Regions from separate parts of the Streptomyces sp. SID5643 genome, predicted to be linked through region 2. Evidence: riboswitches for the same ligand, from Rfam matches in the RefSeq annotation. Region 2 holds a riboswitch; the other holds the start of a gene.
The links. A riboswitch is a leader RNA that binds a small molecule or an ion and turns the genes downstream of it on or off. The one in region 2 is predicted to bind glycine.
Positions count from the first base shown of each region.

Region 1: another riboswitch for glycine. It lies ahead of gcvP (aminomethyl-transferring glycine dehydrogenase); the one in region 2 lies ahead of gcvT (glycine cleavage system aminomethyltransferase GcvT).

Region 1 covers NZ_WWIC01000030.1:32,710-39,751, forward strand. The annotation lists gene GTY56_RS03265 (TOBE domain-containing protein) at 1-233, shown strand, start outside; gene gcvP (aminomethyl-transferring glycine dehydrogenase) at 298-3,183, opposite strand; glycine riboswitch at 3,360-3,455, opposite strand; gene GTY56_RS03275 (PRC-barrel domain-containing protein) at 3,569-3,943, shown strand; gene GTY56_RS03280 (DNA polymerase IV) at 3,862-5,316, opposite strand; gene GTY56_RS03285 (MerR family transcriptional regulator) at 5,453-6,136, opposite strand; gene GTY56_RS03290 (bifunctional nuclease family protein) at 6,432-6,905, opposite strand; gene ftsR (transcriptional regulator FtsR) at 6,989-7,042, opposite strand, start outside.
Region 2 covers NZ_WWIC01000124.1:34,159-41,200, reverse strand. The annotation lists gene glyA (serine hydroxymethyltransferase) at 1-378, opposite strand, end outside; gene gcvH (glycine cleavage system protein GcvH) at 388-765, opposite strand; gene gcvT (glycine cleavage system aminomethyltransferase GcvT) at 869-1,990, opposite strand; glycine riboswitch at 2,031-2,139, opposite strand; glycine riboswitch at 2,140-2,240, opposite strand; gene GTY56_RS15725 (AAA family ATPase) at 2,463-3,128, shown strand; gene GTY56_RS15720 (enhanced serine sensitivity protein SseB) at 4,056-4,844, shown strand; gene GTY56_RS15715 (enhanced serine sensitivity protein SseB C-terminal domain-containing protein) at 5,008-5,808, shown strand; gene GTY56_RS15710 (ABC transporter permease) at 6,152-7,042, shown strand, end outside.

The DNA.
Region 1 (7,042 bases), on a different contig from region 2:
AGGTCTCCCTGGCCACCGCGCCGATCGAGGGCCTGTCGATCCGCAATCAGCTCCCCGGAACCGTCACGGACATCGCGGCCGGCGGCGCGATGGCGTCGGTCCGCGTCACGGTCGAGGGCGGCGAACTGACCGCCGCGATCACCAGGGACGCTGCGGAAGACTTGGCCCTGTCACCCGGGATCCCCGTCGTCGCCCTGATCAAGGCGACCGAGGTGTCACTCGCCGCCCTCTGACGGGCCCGGAGACGGCGAGAGGGGCCCCGCCCCGCGGAGCCCCTCCCTGCGACCGGTCGGCCGATCAGTCCTCGTAGGCGTCCAGCGGCGGGCAGGAGCACACCAGGTTCCGGTCGCCGTAGGCCTGGTCGATGCGGCGTACCGGCGGCCAGTACTTGTCGGCGGTCGACACCCCGGCCGGGAAGACGGCCTCCTCACGGCTGTAGGAGTGCTCCCACTCCCCGGCGAGCGCGCCGGCGGTGTGCGGGGCGCCGCGCAGCGGGTTGTCCTCCGCGGGCCACTGGCCCGAGCCGACCTTCTCGATCTCCGCGCGAATGGCGATCATCGCGTCGCAGAACCGGTCGAGCTCGGCCAGGTCCTCCGACTCGGTCGGCTCGATCATCAGCGTCCCGGCCACCGGGAACGACATGGTCGGCGCATGGAAGCCGTAGTCGATCAGCCGCTTGGCGACGTCGTCGACGCTCACACCGGTCGCCTTGGTCAGCGGCCGCAGGTCGATGATGCACTCGTGGGCGACGAGCCCGCCGGGACCGGTGTAGAGCACCGGGTAGTGCGGCTCCAGGCGCTTGGCGATGTAGTTGGCGCTGAGCACGGCCACCTGCGTGGCCCGCTTCAGCCCCTCGCCACCCATGAGCCGGACGTACGCCCACGAGATGGGCAGGATGCCGGCCGAGCCCCAGGGCGCCGCCGAGATGGGACCGACGCCCGTCTGCGGGCCTGCCTCGGGCTGGAGCGGGTGGTTGGGCAGGTAGGGCGCGAGGTGCTCGCGCACCGCGACCGGGCCGACGCCGGGACCGCCGCCGCCGTGCGGGATGCAGAAGGTCTTGTGCAGATTCAGGTGCGAGACGTCGCCGCCGAAGTGCCCCGGCTTGGCGAGCCCGACGAGCGCGTTGAGGTTGGCCCCGTCGACGTAGACCTGGCCGCCCGCCTCGTGCACCTGGGCGCAGATGTCGGCGACGTGCTCCTCGAACACACCGTGCGTGGACGGGTAGGTGATCATCAGCACGGCCAGCTCGTCGCGGTACTGCTCGATCTTGGCCCGCAGGTCCTCGACGTCGATCTCGCCGTCCTCGGCGGTCTTCACCACGACCACCTTCATGCCCGCCATCACCGCGCTGGCGGCGTTGGTGCCGTGCGCGGACGACGGGATCAGGCAGACGATGCGCTGCTCGTCCCCGTTGGCCCGGTGGTACCCGCGGACGGCGAGCAGACCGGCCAGTTCACCCTGCGACCCGGCGTTCGGCTGGAGGGACACCTTGTCGTAGCCGGTGACCTCGGCGAGCCGGTCCTCCAGCTCGTGGATGAGCGTGAGGTAGCCCCCGGCCTGCTCGGCGGGCGCGAAGGGGTGCATGTGCCCGAACTCGGGCCAGGTGACCGGCTCCATCTCGGTGGTCGCGTTGAGCTTCATGGTGCAGGAGCCCAGCGGGATCATGCCCCGGTCGAGCGCGTAGTCGCGGTCGGCCAGCTTGCGCAGGTAGCGCAGCATGGCGGTCTCGGAGCGGTGCTGGTGGAAGACGGGGTGCGTCAGGTAGTCGTCGGTGCGCAGCAGCGCGCCCGGAAGCCCGTCCTCGGCGGCCGCGTCCAGCGCTTCCACGACGCCCTCGACCCCGAAGGCGGCCCATACGGCACGCAGCTGCGCCCGCGTCGTGGTCTCGTCGCAGGCGATGGAGACGTGGTCGGCGTCGACGAGGCGCAGGTTGACCCCGTTGTCACGGGCGGCGGCCACGACGTCGGCGGCCCGGCCCTCGGCGCGCACCGTCAGGGTGTCGAAGTAGGAGCCGTGCACGATCTCGACCCCGCCGTTCGCGAGCCCGGCGGCGAGGACGGTGGCGTACCGGTGGGTGCGCCGCGCGATGCCCTTCAGGCCCTCCGGGCCGTGGTAGACGGCGTACATGCCGGCCATGACGGCGAGCAGCACCTGCGCGGTGCAGATGTTGCTGGTGGCCTTCTCACGGCGGATGTGCTGCTCACGCGTCTGCAGCGCCAGCCGGTAGGCCTTGTTGCCGTCGGCGTCCACGGACACGCCGACGAGCCGCCCGGGCAGGCTGCGCGCCATCTTGTCCTGGACCGCCATGTAGCCGGCGTGCGGTCCGCCGAAGCCCATGGGCACGCCGAAGCGCTGGGTCGTCCCGACGGCGATGTCCGCGCCGAGCTCGCCGGGCGACTTCAGCAGCGTCAGCGCCAGCAGGTCGGCGGCGACGGTGACGAGTGCCCCGAGCTCGTGCGCCCGGTCGATGACCGGCTTGATGTCCCGCACGGCACCGGAGGCGCCCGGGTACTGGAGCAGCACGCCGTTGATCTCGCGCTCGGCGATCTCGGCGGGGATGCCGTCGCTCAGGTCTGCGACGACGACCTCGACGCCGGTCGGTTCGGCGCGGGTCTGGATCACGGCGATGGTCTGCGGCAGCGTGTCCGCGTCGACCAGGAACAGGCCCTTCTTGTTCTTGCCCAGCCGCCGCGACAGCGCCATGGCCTCGGCGGCCGCGGTGCCCTCGTCGAGCAGGGAGGCGCCGGAGGTCGGCAGTCCGGTCAGCTCGGCGACCATCGTCTGGAAGTTGAGCAGCGCCTCCAGCCGGCCCTGCGAGATCTCCGGCTGATACGGCGTGTAGGCCGTGTACCAGGACGGGTTCTCCATGACGTTGCGCATGATGACGGGCGGCGTGAACGTGCCGTAGTAGCCGAGACCGATCATGGAGCCGAGGACCTCGTTGCGGTCGGCGAGGGTGCGCAGCTCCGCGATCACCTCGGCCTCACTGCGGGCGCCCGGCAGGTCCAGTGCCTCGGCGCTCTTGATCACGGCCGGGACCGCGGCGGCGGTCAGCTCGTCCAGCGAGCCGTAGCCGACGTGCGCGAGCATCTTGGCGCAGGCCTCGTGGTCGGGGCCGATGTGGCGCTGCTCGAAGGGGACTGCCTCTTCGAGCTCGGAGAGCGGAATGCGGTGGGCGGTCATTACGGAGGCCTCCTGGTCGACACGACCTGCGAGGGGCACCACGGCACGGGTACCCGGACGGCCTCCCCCTCTGTCATCTCAACCTGAGAGCTTCACCGGATCGCCCCAAGGGCCTCCGGCTTTCACCGTCGGTGAGAGCGGGAGCCGTCGACACCCGCCCTGCTTTCCAGAGTGACCTCGTCCGTGCGGTACGTGAGCCTGAGAGATTCCGGGGAGGATTTGCTCCTTCGGCGCCTCCGATGGTGTCTGGAGGACTCTCCCGCACGGGGTCAACAGCCGCTGCCAGCGTACCAGCGAGGTCAACGCACGAACCTTCGAGTGGCCGCATCCCTACTTGTACCGTTTTGTAGTGTTTACGGATGAGGTGCGACCATGTGGAGGGCCCGTGCGAACCGACATCGATCCGCGCAACCTGATCGGCCGCAAGGCGTTCGACCGCAACGGGACCAGGATCGGCACCATCGACGAGGTCTACCTCGACGACGCCACCGGCGAGCCGGAGTGGGCGGCCATACGGACCGGCCTGTTCAGCAGGGACGCCTTCGTCCCCCTGGAGCCCAGCGAGCTGATCGAGGGCGCCCTCCACGTCCCCTTCGAACGCGCCCTGATCAAGGACGCCCCCGACTTCGGCGTGGGCCGCCACCTCTCCCCGGAGCAGGAGCTGCAGCTCTACCACCACTACGGTCTCGACGTCGCCGCCCCGCCCCCGCTCCCGGACCACGACTTCGGCAAGCTGGCGGGCACCGACGAGACAGCCTGAGATCCCGCCCCGGGCACTTCGTCTCCCCCCTCGGGTCCTCGTAACACCAGCGGCAGCGGATCCGCCGCCTCCAGATCCGGGTCGTCGACCCGGAAGGTCCGCACGCGCCCGGGCTCCGAGGAGGGCGTCTCGAAGCGCACGGTGACCCGCCCCAGACCGCTGCCCTGCACCCATCCGTGCCCGAACCGGGTGTGCCGCACGTCGTGCCCTGCGGGCCATCGCCGCTCGGCCGGCGACGGCTGCTCCTCGGGCGGCGTCACGGTGTGCTCCTCGACCGGGCCCTCCGCGACCGCCCGCTCCCCCGCCGCCTGCGCGAACAGATCCTCCTGGGTGTAGTCGGCGAGCCCGCTGACGCCCACCCCGAGGAGCCGTACACCGCCCGTCGTGTCGACCGAGTCCAGCAGTCTGCCCGCCGCCTCGCGGATCACCACGGGGTCGTCCGTGGGCCCGCGCAGCGTCTCGGAGCGGGTGAGCGTGGAGAAGTCGTACCGCCGCACCTTCAGTACGATCGTCCGCCCGGACAGTCCTGCCCCGCGCAGCCGCCGCACGCACCGCTCGGCGAGCCGCTGCACCTCCAGCCCGACCCGCGTCCGGTCGTGGATGTCGACGTCATAGGTGTCCTCGACCGACACCGACTTCGCCTCGCGCTCCGCCACGACGGGCCGGTCGTCCCGGGCCAGCGCCATGGCGTACAGACCGTGCCCGTGCGCCCTCCCCAGCAGCCGGACCAGTTCGTCCTCGCCGGCCTCGACGATCTCCTCGACGGTGGTGATGCCGGCCCGCCTCAGATGGTCACCCGTGGCCGGCCCGACCCCCGGCAGCGTCCGCACCGACATCGGCCCGAGCATGGCCCGCTCCGTCCCCGGCTCGATCACCACCAGCCCGTCGGGCTTGGCCTCCTCCGAGGCGATCTTCGCGAGCATCTTGGAGGCGGCGAGACCCACCGACCCGGTGAGCCCCGTGACGGCCCGGATGTCCGCTCGCAGCTTCACCCCGGCCAGCCGCGCCGACCGCTCGTCCCAGGCCACTCCCCCGGCCTCCAGGTCCACGAACGCCTCGTCCAGGCTCAGCGGCTCCACCAGCGGCGACAGCGCCCGCAGCAGCTCCATCACCCGCTCGCTGATCGACCGGTAGAAGGTGAAGCGCGGCACGAGATAGGCGGCGTTCGGCGCGAGCCGCCGGGCCTGCCCCATGGGCATCGCCGAATGCACCCCGAAGACCCGCGCCTCGTACGACGCGGTCGCCACCACGCCCCGCGGCCCCAGCCCGCCGACGACCACGGCCTTCCCGCGCAGACTCGGCTTGGACGCCTGCTCCACCGAGGCGAAGAAGGCATCCATGTCGAGATGCAGGATCGTGGGCGCGGTTCTCACAACTCCGATGCTGCCCTACGCCACTGACAACGCCCCGCGCGACCGCCCTGAACGTCCCACGGGAAACCGCTTGCGCTCCGATGCGGAAACGTCCCGCCTCCTGCGGCCGCGTGCGGTCCTGCGCTGCCGGGACGCCTCAGACGGCTCGGTTACGCCGACGTGCGAGCTCGTCCGCGGGGTTGCGGCCGACCAGGGTCTCGCCGGTGTCGATCCGCTCGCCGTGCAGCTGCGACAGCGCGCTCTCGACATCCCGCCACACCACGCCCACAGCGATCCCGAACACACCCTGGCCGCCCTGGAGCAGGGCATGGACCTCGTCGGGCGAGGTGCACTCGTAGACCGTCGCGCCGTCGCTCATCAGCGTCATGCGCTCCAGGTCGCTGAAACCGCGTTCCCTGAGGTGGTGGACGGCCGTACGGATGTTCTGGAGCGACACCCCGGTGTCGAGGAACCGCTTCACGATCTTCAGGACGACCACGTCCCGGAAGCTGTAGAGCCGCTGTGTCCCGGACCCGTAGGCGGGGCGCACGCTCGGCTCGACGAGCCCCGTGCGGGCCCAGTAGTCCAACTGCCGGTAGGTGATACCGGCGGCCGCGCAGGCCGTGGGGCCGCGATAGCCGATCTGCTCGGACGCCATGGACGTCGTCCCTCCGCTGCTCGGCACCGCTGCCGGTCGCTGCGGAGCGTGCTCGGCCGTGCCTCCGGGCTGAGGGCATCCCCCACCCGGGAGGGGCCGTGAGCCGGGGGGAGGGTACGGACCGCTCGCCCTGAGACTGCGCTCGGGGCCGCCCCCAGCCGTACCGTCGCCGCTGCTTCTCACGCCGACCTCCGTCCTTGACCTGCCTTCTCGACGGTAGGCAGTCACCAGGGGTGCGTCAACGATCGCCACACTCGCCACGCCGAGTGATAATCACCCTGAGAGTGGTTTCCCGTGCCCCACCGCGGGGAAAGGCTAGCCGAATGTGTCCGGCGCGAGCCGTGTGACGCTCACACGCGCCACCGGCACATGCAGGCCTTTTCACCCTTCCGACATACGGCGGGCGACCCCACCACGGACCACGTCGTCCGCCGGGCCGCCCACACGCCTTCTCAGGCCGCTGCCCCGTCCGGGGCACTCACTGGCTGCTGCTGCCGAAGTCCTCCGGAGAGATCTGGTCGAGGAACTCGCGGAACTTCTCCACCTCGTCCTCCTGCTCGTCCGGAATCGCGATGCCGGCGTCGTCGAGCACCGTGTCACTGCCGTAGATCGGCGTTCCGGTGCGCAGCGCGAGCGCTATGGCGTCGGACGGGCGGGCGCTCACCTCGACGCCGCTGGCGAAGACCAGCTCCGCGTAGAAGACGCCCTCACGCAGGTCCGTGATGCGCACTTCCGTGAGCTCCTGGCCGACGGCTTCCAGCACGTCCTTGAACAGGTCGTGAGTCAGCGGCCGCGCGGGAGCCATGCCCTGCTGGGCGAAGGCGATCGCCGTCGCCTCCCCCGGCCCGATCCAGATGGGGAGGTAACGGTCGCCTCCCACTTCACGCAGCAGCACGATCGGTTGGTTGGAGGGCATTTCGACCCGGACACCTACGACATCGAGCTCGTTCACACAGCAACCCTAGGCCGTGCCCGGGACGTTTGGGTAGTCGGGCCGGTATCGGGCGCCTGATCCGGACCCCGCGCGCGCCCTCCTCAGGGCAGCCGCACGCCGAGCGCGGTCCGCACCAGCGCGGCGTGCAGCTTCAC
Region 2 (7,042 bases):
GTGCCCGCCGTGCGCGAGGTTCAGACCCATGATGGTGTCGCCCGGCTTGAGCAGCGCGAACATCGCGGCCGCGTTGGCCTGGGCGCCCGAGTGCGGCTGGACGTTGGCGTGCTCGGCGCCGAACAGCTCCTTGATGCGGTCGATCGCGATCTGCTCGACCACGTCGACGTGCTCGCAGCCGCCGTAGTAGCGGCGGCCCGGGTAGCCCTCGGCGTACTTGTTGGTGAGGACCGAGCCCTGCGCCTCCATGACCGCGACCGGAGCGAAGTTCTCCGAGGCGATCATCTCCAGCGTGGACTGCTGGCGGTGCAGCTCGGCGTCGACCGCCGCGGCGACCGCCGGGTCGAGCTCGTGCAGGGGTGTGTTCAGGACGGACATACGACTCCCTCAGCCCGCGGAGAACGCGGTGTACTCGTCGGCGGAGAGCAGGTCGGCCGGCTCGTCCGTGATCCGCACCTTGAACAGCCAGCCGCCCTCGAAGGGGGCCGAGTTCACCAGGGACGGGTCGTTCACGACGTCCTCGTTGACCTCGATGACCTCACCGGAGACCGGGGAGTACAGGTCGGACACCGACTTGGTCGACTCCAGCTCGCCGCAGGTCTCACCGGCGGACACCGCGTCACCGACCTCGGGAAGCTGGACGAACACCACATCGCCGAGCGCGTTGGCCGCGTGCTCCGTGATGCCGACCGTCGACACGCCGCCCTCGGCGGCCGACAGCCACTCGTGCTCCTTGCTGTAGCGCAGCTCTTTGGGGTTGCTCATGGCCTGGATTCTCCTGTACGCGCGGGAGTGCTGTGGAAGGGGGGACTGCTGGTGAGCTGGGACGACGGGCTCGGGGGCGCTGTCGCGGCCCTTCGGCCAGTGTCTACTTCTGACGCTGGTAGAACGGCAGCGCCACGACCTCGTACGGCTCGTGACTGCCCCGGATGTCCACACCGACACCGGCCGTGCCCGGCGTGGAGTACACGGCGTCGACGTAGGCCATCGCGATCGGCTTGCCCAGTGTGGGGGAGGGGGCCCCGGAGGTGACCTCGCCGATCACCTTGCCCTCGGCGACGACGGCGTACCCGGCGCGGGGGACCCGGCGGCCCTCGGCGATCAGGCCGACCAGGACGCGCGGCGGCTCGTGGTTCGCGTTCTCCGCGGCCTCACGCAGGGCCGCGCGGCCCACGAAGTCGCCCTCCTTCTCAAACTTCACCACCCGTCCGAGGCCGGCGTCGAAGGGCGTGAGGGAGGTCGACAGCTCGTGCCCGTACAGCGGCATGCCCGCCTCCAGGCGCAGCGTGTCGCGGCAGGAGAGACCGCAGGGCACGAGGCCGACGCCCTCGCCGGCCTTGGTCAGGGCTTGCCACAGCTCGACCGCGTGCTCGGGCTTCACGAACAGCTCGAAGCCGTCCTCGCCGGTGTAACCGGTCCGGGCGATCAGGGCCGGCACGCCCGCGACCGTGCCGGGCAGCCCGGCGTAGTACTTCAGGCCGTCGAGGTCGGCGTCGGTCAGGGACGCCAGGATCCCGGACGACTCCGGACCCTGGACGGCGATCAGCGCGTAGGCGTCCCGGTCGTCACGCACCTCGGCGTCGAAGCCGGCGGCGCGCTCGGTCAGCGCGTCCAGGACGACCTGGGCGTTGGAGGCGTTGGCGACCACCATGTACTCGGTCTCGCCCAGGCGGTAGACGATCAGGTCGTCCAGGATGCCGCCGTCGGCCCGGCAGATCATGGTGTAGCGGGCGCGGCCCGGCTTCACGCCGCCGATGTTGCCCACCAGGGCGAAGTCCAGCAGGGCGGAGGCCTGCGGGCCGGTGACGGTGATCTCACCCATGTGGGAGAGGTCGAAGAGGCCGGCCTTTGTGCGTACGGCGATGTGCTCGTCGCGCTCGGAGCCGTAGCGCAGGGGCATGTCCCAGCCGGCGAAGTCGGTCATCGTCGCGCCGAGCGAACGATGCAGGGCATCGAGCGCGGTGTGACGGAGTTCTCCTGTACTGCTCACGGTCGGTCGTCTCCCAGATGCATGACACGGGCGAGGTCGGTCCTCCCCATCTGTCATCGGAACCTGAGAGGTTCGCCATGACCACACGGGACACGGCTTGCACCTTGGGTGGAGCCACCGGTGGCCGGTGACTCGCTTTTCAGATGTGCCTCGCCCGCGCGGTAACGGGGCCTGAGAGATTCAAGGGAGGGACTTGCTCCTTCGGCGCCCCAGCTCTTGCGGCTGCTGGGGACTCTCCCGCGCGGATTCAAACGGCCGGTATGCAGTTGGCGCGCACATCATTGCACGCATCCTTCCGGCGCGGCAGGGGGACCTTTCCCAGGGAGTGCACGAGTCCCGCCCGCCGGACACCGCGACCTGTAGCAGCCCTGTTGCAGGACGAGAACGTAAATGAGAGGCCTGCGGCATTACCTTCTCTTTACACTCGGCGGGGATGGGACTCCGTACCTGGCCCCAGGGGAGGACGATCACGGTGAACAGGACCACCGCGTACGCGACGACGGGCATCGCGCTGCCCGAGCAGCCGGCCGTTCCGGCCCGGGCGGTCCGCGCCCCGGCGCCGGCACCGGTCGTCCGTGATCTGCGCGACCGCGCCGGCCGCGGCCCGCACGCGCTGCTGTTCGGCCCCCGCGACCTGGTCGTGGTCACGGGCCTGCCCGGCAGCGGCAAGTCCACGCTGATGCGGCGCACCGTGCCGGGCCGGCGCGTCGACTCCCAGGACACCCGTGACCGCTGGGCCCGCCGCATGCCGCGGGCCCTGCCGTACGCGCTCTACCGCCCGTTCGTCCGCCTCTCCCACTACGCCGGGCTGCGCCGCGCCCTGCGCACCGGCGAGGGCGTCGTCGTGCACGACTGCGGCACCCAGGCCTGGGTCCGCCGCTGGCTCGCCCGTGAGGCCCGCCGCCGGGGCGGCACGCTCCACCTGCTCCTCCTCGACGTCACCCCCGAGCAGGCCTTGGCCGGCCAGCGCGACCGGGGCCGCGGCGTCTCGCGCTACGCGTTCCTGCGCCACCGCGCCGCCAGCACCCGCCTCCTGCGCGCGGTGGAACGCGGCGACCTCCCCTCCGGCTGCGGTTCGGCCGTCCTCGCCGACCGCGACGCGGCGAACGCGCTCCGGAGAATCGGCTTCACGGGCTGAGGGACGGCGCGGGGGCACGGAGGTGACGGTGCGACAGGCCACGGCTGTCCACCGCGGGGCTGCGACTTGCCCGGCTGCGGGGGCCGCCGGTTGCGAGACCCCGGTACGCCGGCCACGTGACGCCTGCCGCTGGACCGGGCCTCGGCCGATGGACGCCGGAGAGCGGCACGTGCCAGCGGCTGTCGGTGACCTGGCGTCTGCCGCTGGACCGGGACGTCAGCCCCCAGTTGCCGGGGCGTTGGCCACCGACCGTCGAACGCCTGACGCCTGACGTCGGCCCGGGGTGCCGGACGCCGGCCCGGGGTGCCGGACGCCGGCCCGGGGCGCCTGACGCCGGCCCGGAGCGCCGGACGCCGGAGAGCGGCACGTGCCAGCGGCTGTCGGTGACCTGGCGTCTGCCGCTGGACCGGGACGTCAGCCCCCAGTTGCCGGGGCGTTGGCCACCGACCATCGAACGCCTGACGCCTGACGCCTGACGTCGGCCCGGGGCGCCTGACGCCGGCCCGGGGTGCCGGACGCCGGCCCGGAGCGCCGGACGACGGAGCGCGGCGCCTGCCATCGGCTGTCGCTGAACCGGGGCCTGCTGGTGGAGCGGGGCGCCGGGTTGCCGGGCACCGTGGTGTCGGCCACCCGCGCCGGCCGTCGGCCCGGCGCACCGCCACCGGTCACCGAACCGCGGGCGGGGTTTCCGGACTCAGAGCTTCCCCCTACGGTCGTGCACTCCGTCGCGGCGCTGTCCCGGTCCGGACCCGGACAGGAGCGCGCGGCCGGGGTGACGGCCCGGCTCCGCATCCGCCCGCACTCCCCACCCCCTCATCCCGTCCCGTCCCATCTCATCCCGTCCCCTCCTCCACAGCCCTGCCTCCCCGCCTCCCGCAGCCGTTAGCCTTTGAGCCACAGCAGTGGTTCCAGGCAGGCGGTAGGCAGATGGACATCCCGGCGGGCTTCTCCGCGGACTTCCCGGCGCAGACGCAGACCCACCCGCACGGCGGTTGGCCCGGCAACGAGCTGGAGGAGGTGCTCTCGGCCTCCCTCGGCGCCGGCCCGGCGGCCGGCGGGCGGATCGTCGAGGTGCTCGGCCGGAGCTTCGTGTGGATTCCGCTGCCCAGCGGCGGCGGCCCGCACAGCGGCCCCCTCGACCTGCCCGGCATCGAGATCGACGGCCAGGCCTTCGTGCCGGTGTTCAGCTCCGAGGAGCAGTTCCGCCAGGTCGTCGGCTCCCACATGTCGTACACCATCGCGCCCGCCGTGGAGTTCGCCCGCGGCCTGCCCCCGCACGCGGGCATCGCCGTCAACCCGGGCGGCGTGGTCGGCATCCCGCTCCCGCCGCCCGCGGTGGCCGAGCTGTGCCGGGCGGGCCGGACCCCGCTGGACGGCCCGGCGAGCGGCGGCCGGGTCCGCCTCTTCGAGCCGGACTGGCAGGAGGATCCGGTGGACTTCCTCGCCGCCGCCTCCGCGGAGTTCGAGGCGACCGGTGTCGTCGTCACGGCCCGCCGCTGCCTCGCGGCCATCGAGACCGCAGACCCCGTGATGTTCGTCGGCGTCGAACTCTCCCAGTGGGAAGGCGACCTGCGCGCCCTCCCCCTGGATGCCCTCACCCGCGCCGTCAGCGCCGTCCCGGCCCCCTGGCCGGTCAACCTCGTCCTCCTGGACGTGGCGGAGGACCCGGTGGGCGCGTGGATGCGGGACCGGGTCCGGCCCTTCTACCAGCGGTAGGGCAGCCCACTCAGCGGCGCGAGACTGTATCGTCATGCGGCTCCGCCGCGTGAACGCGATCAACCACACACGACCCGCACCCGCCCGACGGCATAACCCCCGGGGCACCCCTGCGGGCTTAAGCTAGGGCACCGTCGAGGCGTTGTACGAAGGGGCGGTAAAGGTGAGCGCGAGCGGCACGGCCGCGGCCGGACAGGTCGAGCACATGCTGCGCCAGGTCACGCCCGGGCGTTACGACGCCTACGAGGCTCTCCTGCGCGCGCTCGCGACCCCGCACACCGGCCAGATCTGGATGCTGCTGTGGCAGGGCCAGGCCGGCTCCCCGGACGCCCAGTACGGAAACATGGACGTCGACGGCTTCGGCTACGCCCCCTGCGTGACCTCCGCCCAGGAGCTCTCCGCCAGCGGCTGGAACCGCTCCTACGAGGTGATCGACGGCGTCGACGTCGCCCGTGCGCTCTACCCCGACCACTACGGCCTCTGGCTCAACCCGCACGCCCCCGGTGGCGGCGTCGGCATCCCCTGGCTGGACCTGCGCCGGATCGCCACCGGCCTGGACCGCCAGCCCGCCGGCCCCCTGCGGCTGTCCGAACCCGCCATCGAGATCCCGCAGTTCTACGCCCTGCTCGCGCAGAACGCCCACCGCACCCCGGCCGTCCGCTCGCTGCGCCGCGCCTGGGTGCAGCCCGCCCTCGGGGCGCCGTACCTCGCCATCGGACTGGACGTGTACGACACCTCGCCGCCGGCCGTGGACTCCGTGCGCGCGATGATGCAGCAGTCCCTCGGCGCCGTGCCGGACGGGCTCCCCGTGTCGACGGTCGCCATGTCCGACGAACACGACCCGGTCGCCATGTGGTTGCGCGCCACCGCTCGACCCTTCTACGACCGCGAGGCCCACGCCACCGCACCCGTCCAGGCACCTGCCTCCGGGTACGGCTACCCACCGGCCCAAGGCAGGTACTGACCGTCCGGAAGCAGCCCTCCGCGGCCCCTCCCGCACCCCTCCCCGAACGCGACGACCACTCAGCTCTCCGCGCGTAGATCAGGGCAGCTTGATTGCTTATGTCCTAAAATGCCCTTGTCCTCGCGCGTCCGACCCGTGTTACCCGCTGTCCGGATAACGGAACCCCCCAGACAGCATCACGTTTACGCATCCTTTCACCGCCAAGTCTGGCAACTGATCGCCAAAGCGTTGAAGACTCCCGGCAAGACACAGGCCGGGTCGGTCTCGTGTACGAGACAAACAAACCGCTACAGCGGCAGCCAGGGGCTCGGCGATCGCCGGCCCGAGAGGGGTCAATCGCACCGTGACCGCACCGATCGAGACCACCGGGGCGGAAGCCGGAGCACAGCCCGAGGCCGTGCTCTCCGGGGTCAAGAAGAGCCAGATCGAAGGGCGCTCGCTCACCCAGATCGCCTGGATGCGCTTCAAGCGGGACAAGGTGGCGATGGCGGGAGGCGTCGTCGTCATCCTGCTCACGCTGATGGCGGTGTTCTCCAAGCCGATCCAGTGGATCTTCAACCTCGATCCCAACAAGTTCAACCAGGACCTCATCGACCCCGCGCTGCTCGCCCCCAAGGGCGGCTGGGGCGGGATGAGTTGGGACCACCCGCTCGGCGTGGACCCTCAGTACGGCCGGGACATGCTCGCCCGCATCATCGACGGCTCCTGGGTCTCCCTGCTGGTCGCGGGCGGCGCCACGCTGCTGTCCGTGTGCATCGGCACCGTGCTCGGTGTCGTCGCCGGTTACTACGGCGGCTGGATCGACAGCGTCATCAGCAGGCTGATGGACACCTTCCTGGCCTTCCCCCTGCTGCTGTTCGCCATCTCGATCTCCGCCGCCGTGCAGGACGGGTTCTTCGGCCTCGAAGGCCTGCCGCTGCGCATCTGCGTGCTGATCTTCGTGATCGGCTTCTTCAGCTGGCCGTACATCGGCCGCATCGTGCGCGCCCAGACGATGACCCTGCGCAAGCGGGAGTTCATCGAGGCCGCCACGAGCCTCGGGGCGCGCGGCCCGTACGTCCTGTTCCGGGAGCTCCTCCCGAACCTCGTCGCACCGATCCTCGTCTACGCGACGCTGATCATCCCGACGAACATCCTGTTCGAGGCCGCGCTGAGCTTCCTCGGCGTCGGTATCGCTCCGCCACAGGCCTCCTGGGGCGGCATGCTCAGCAACGCTGTGGATCTCTACACGGCT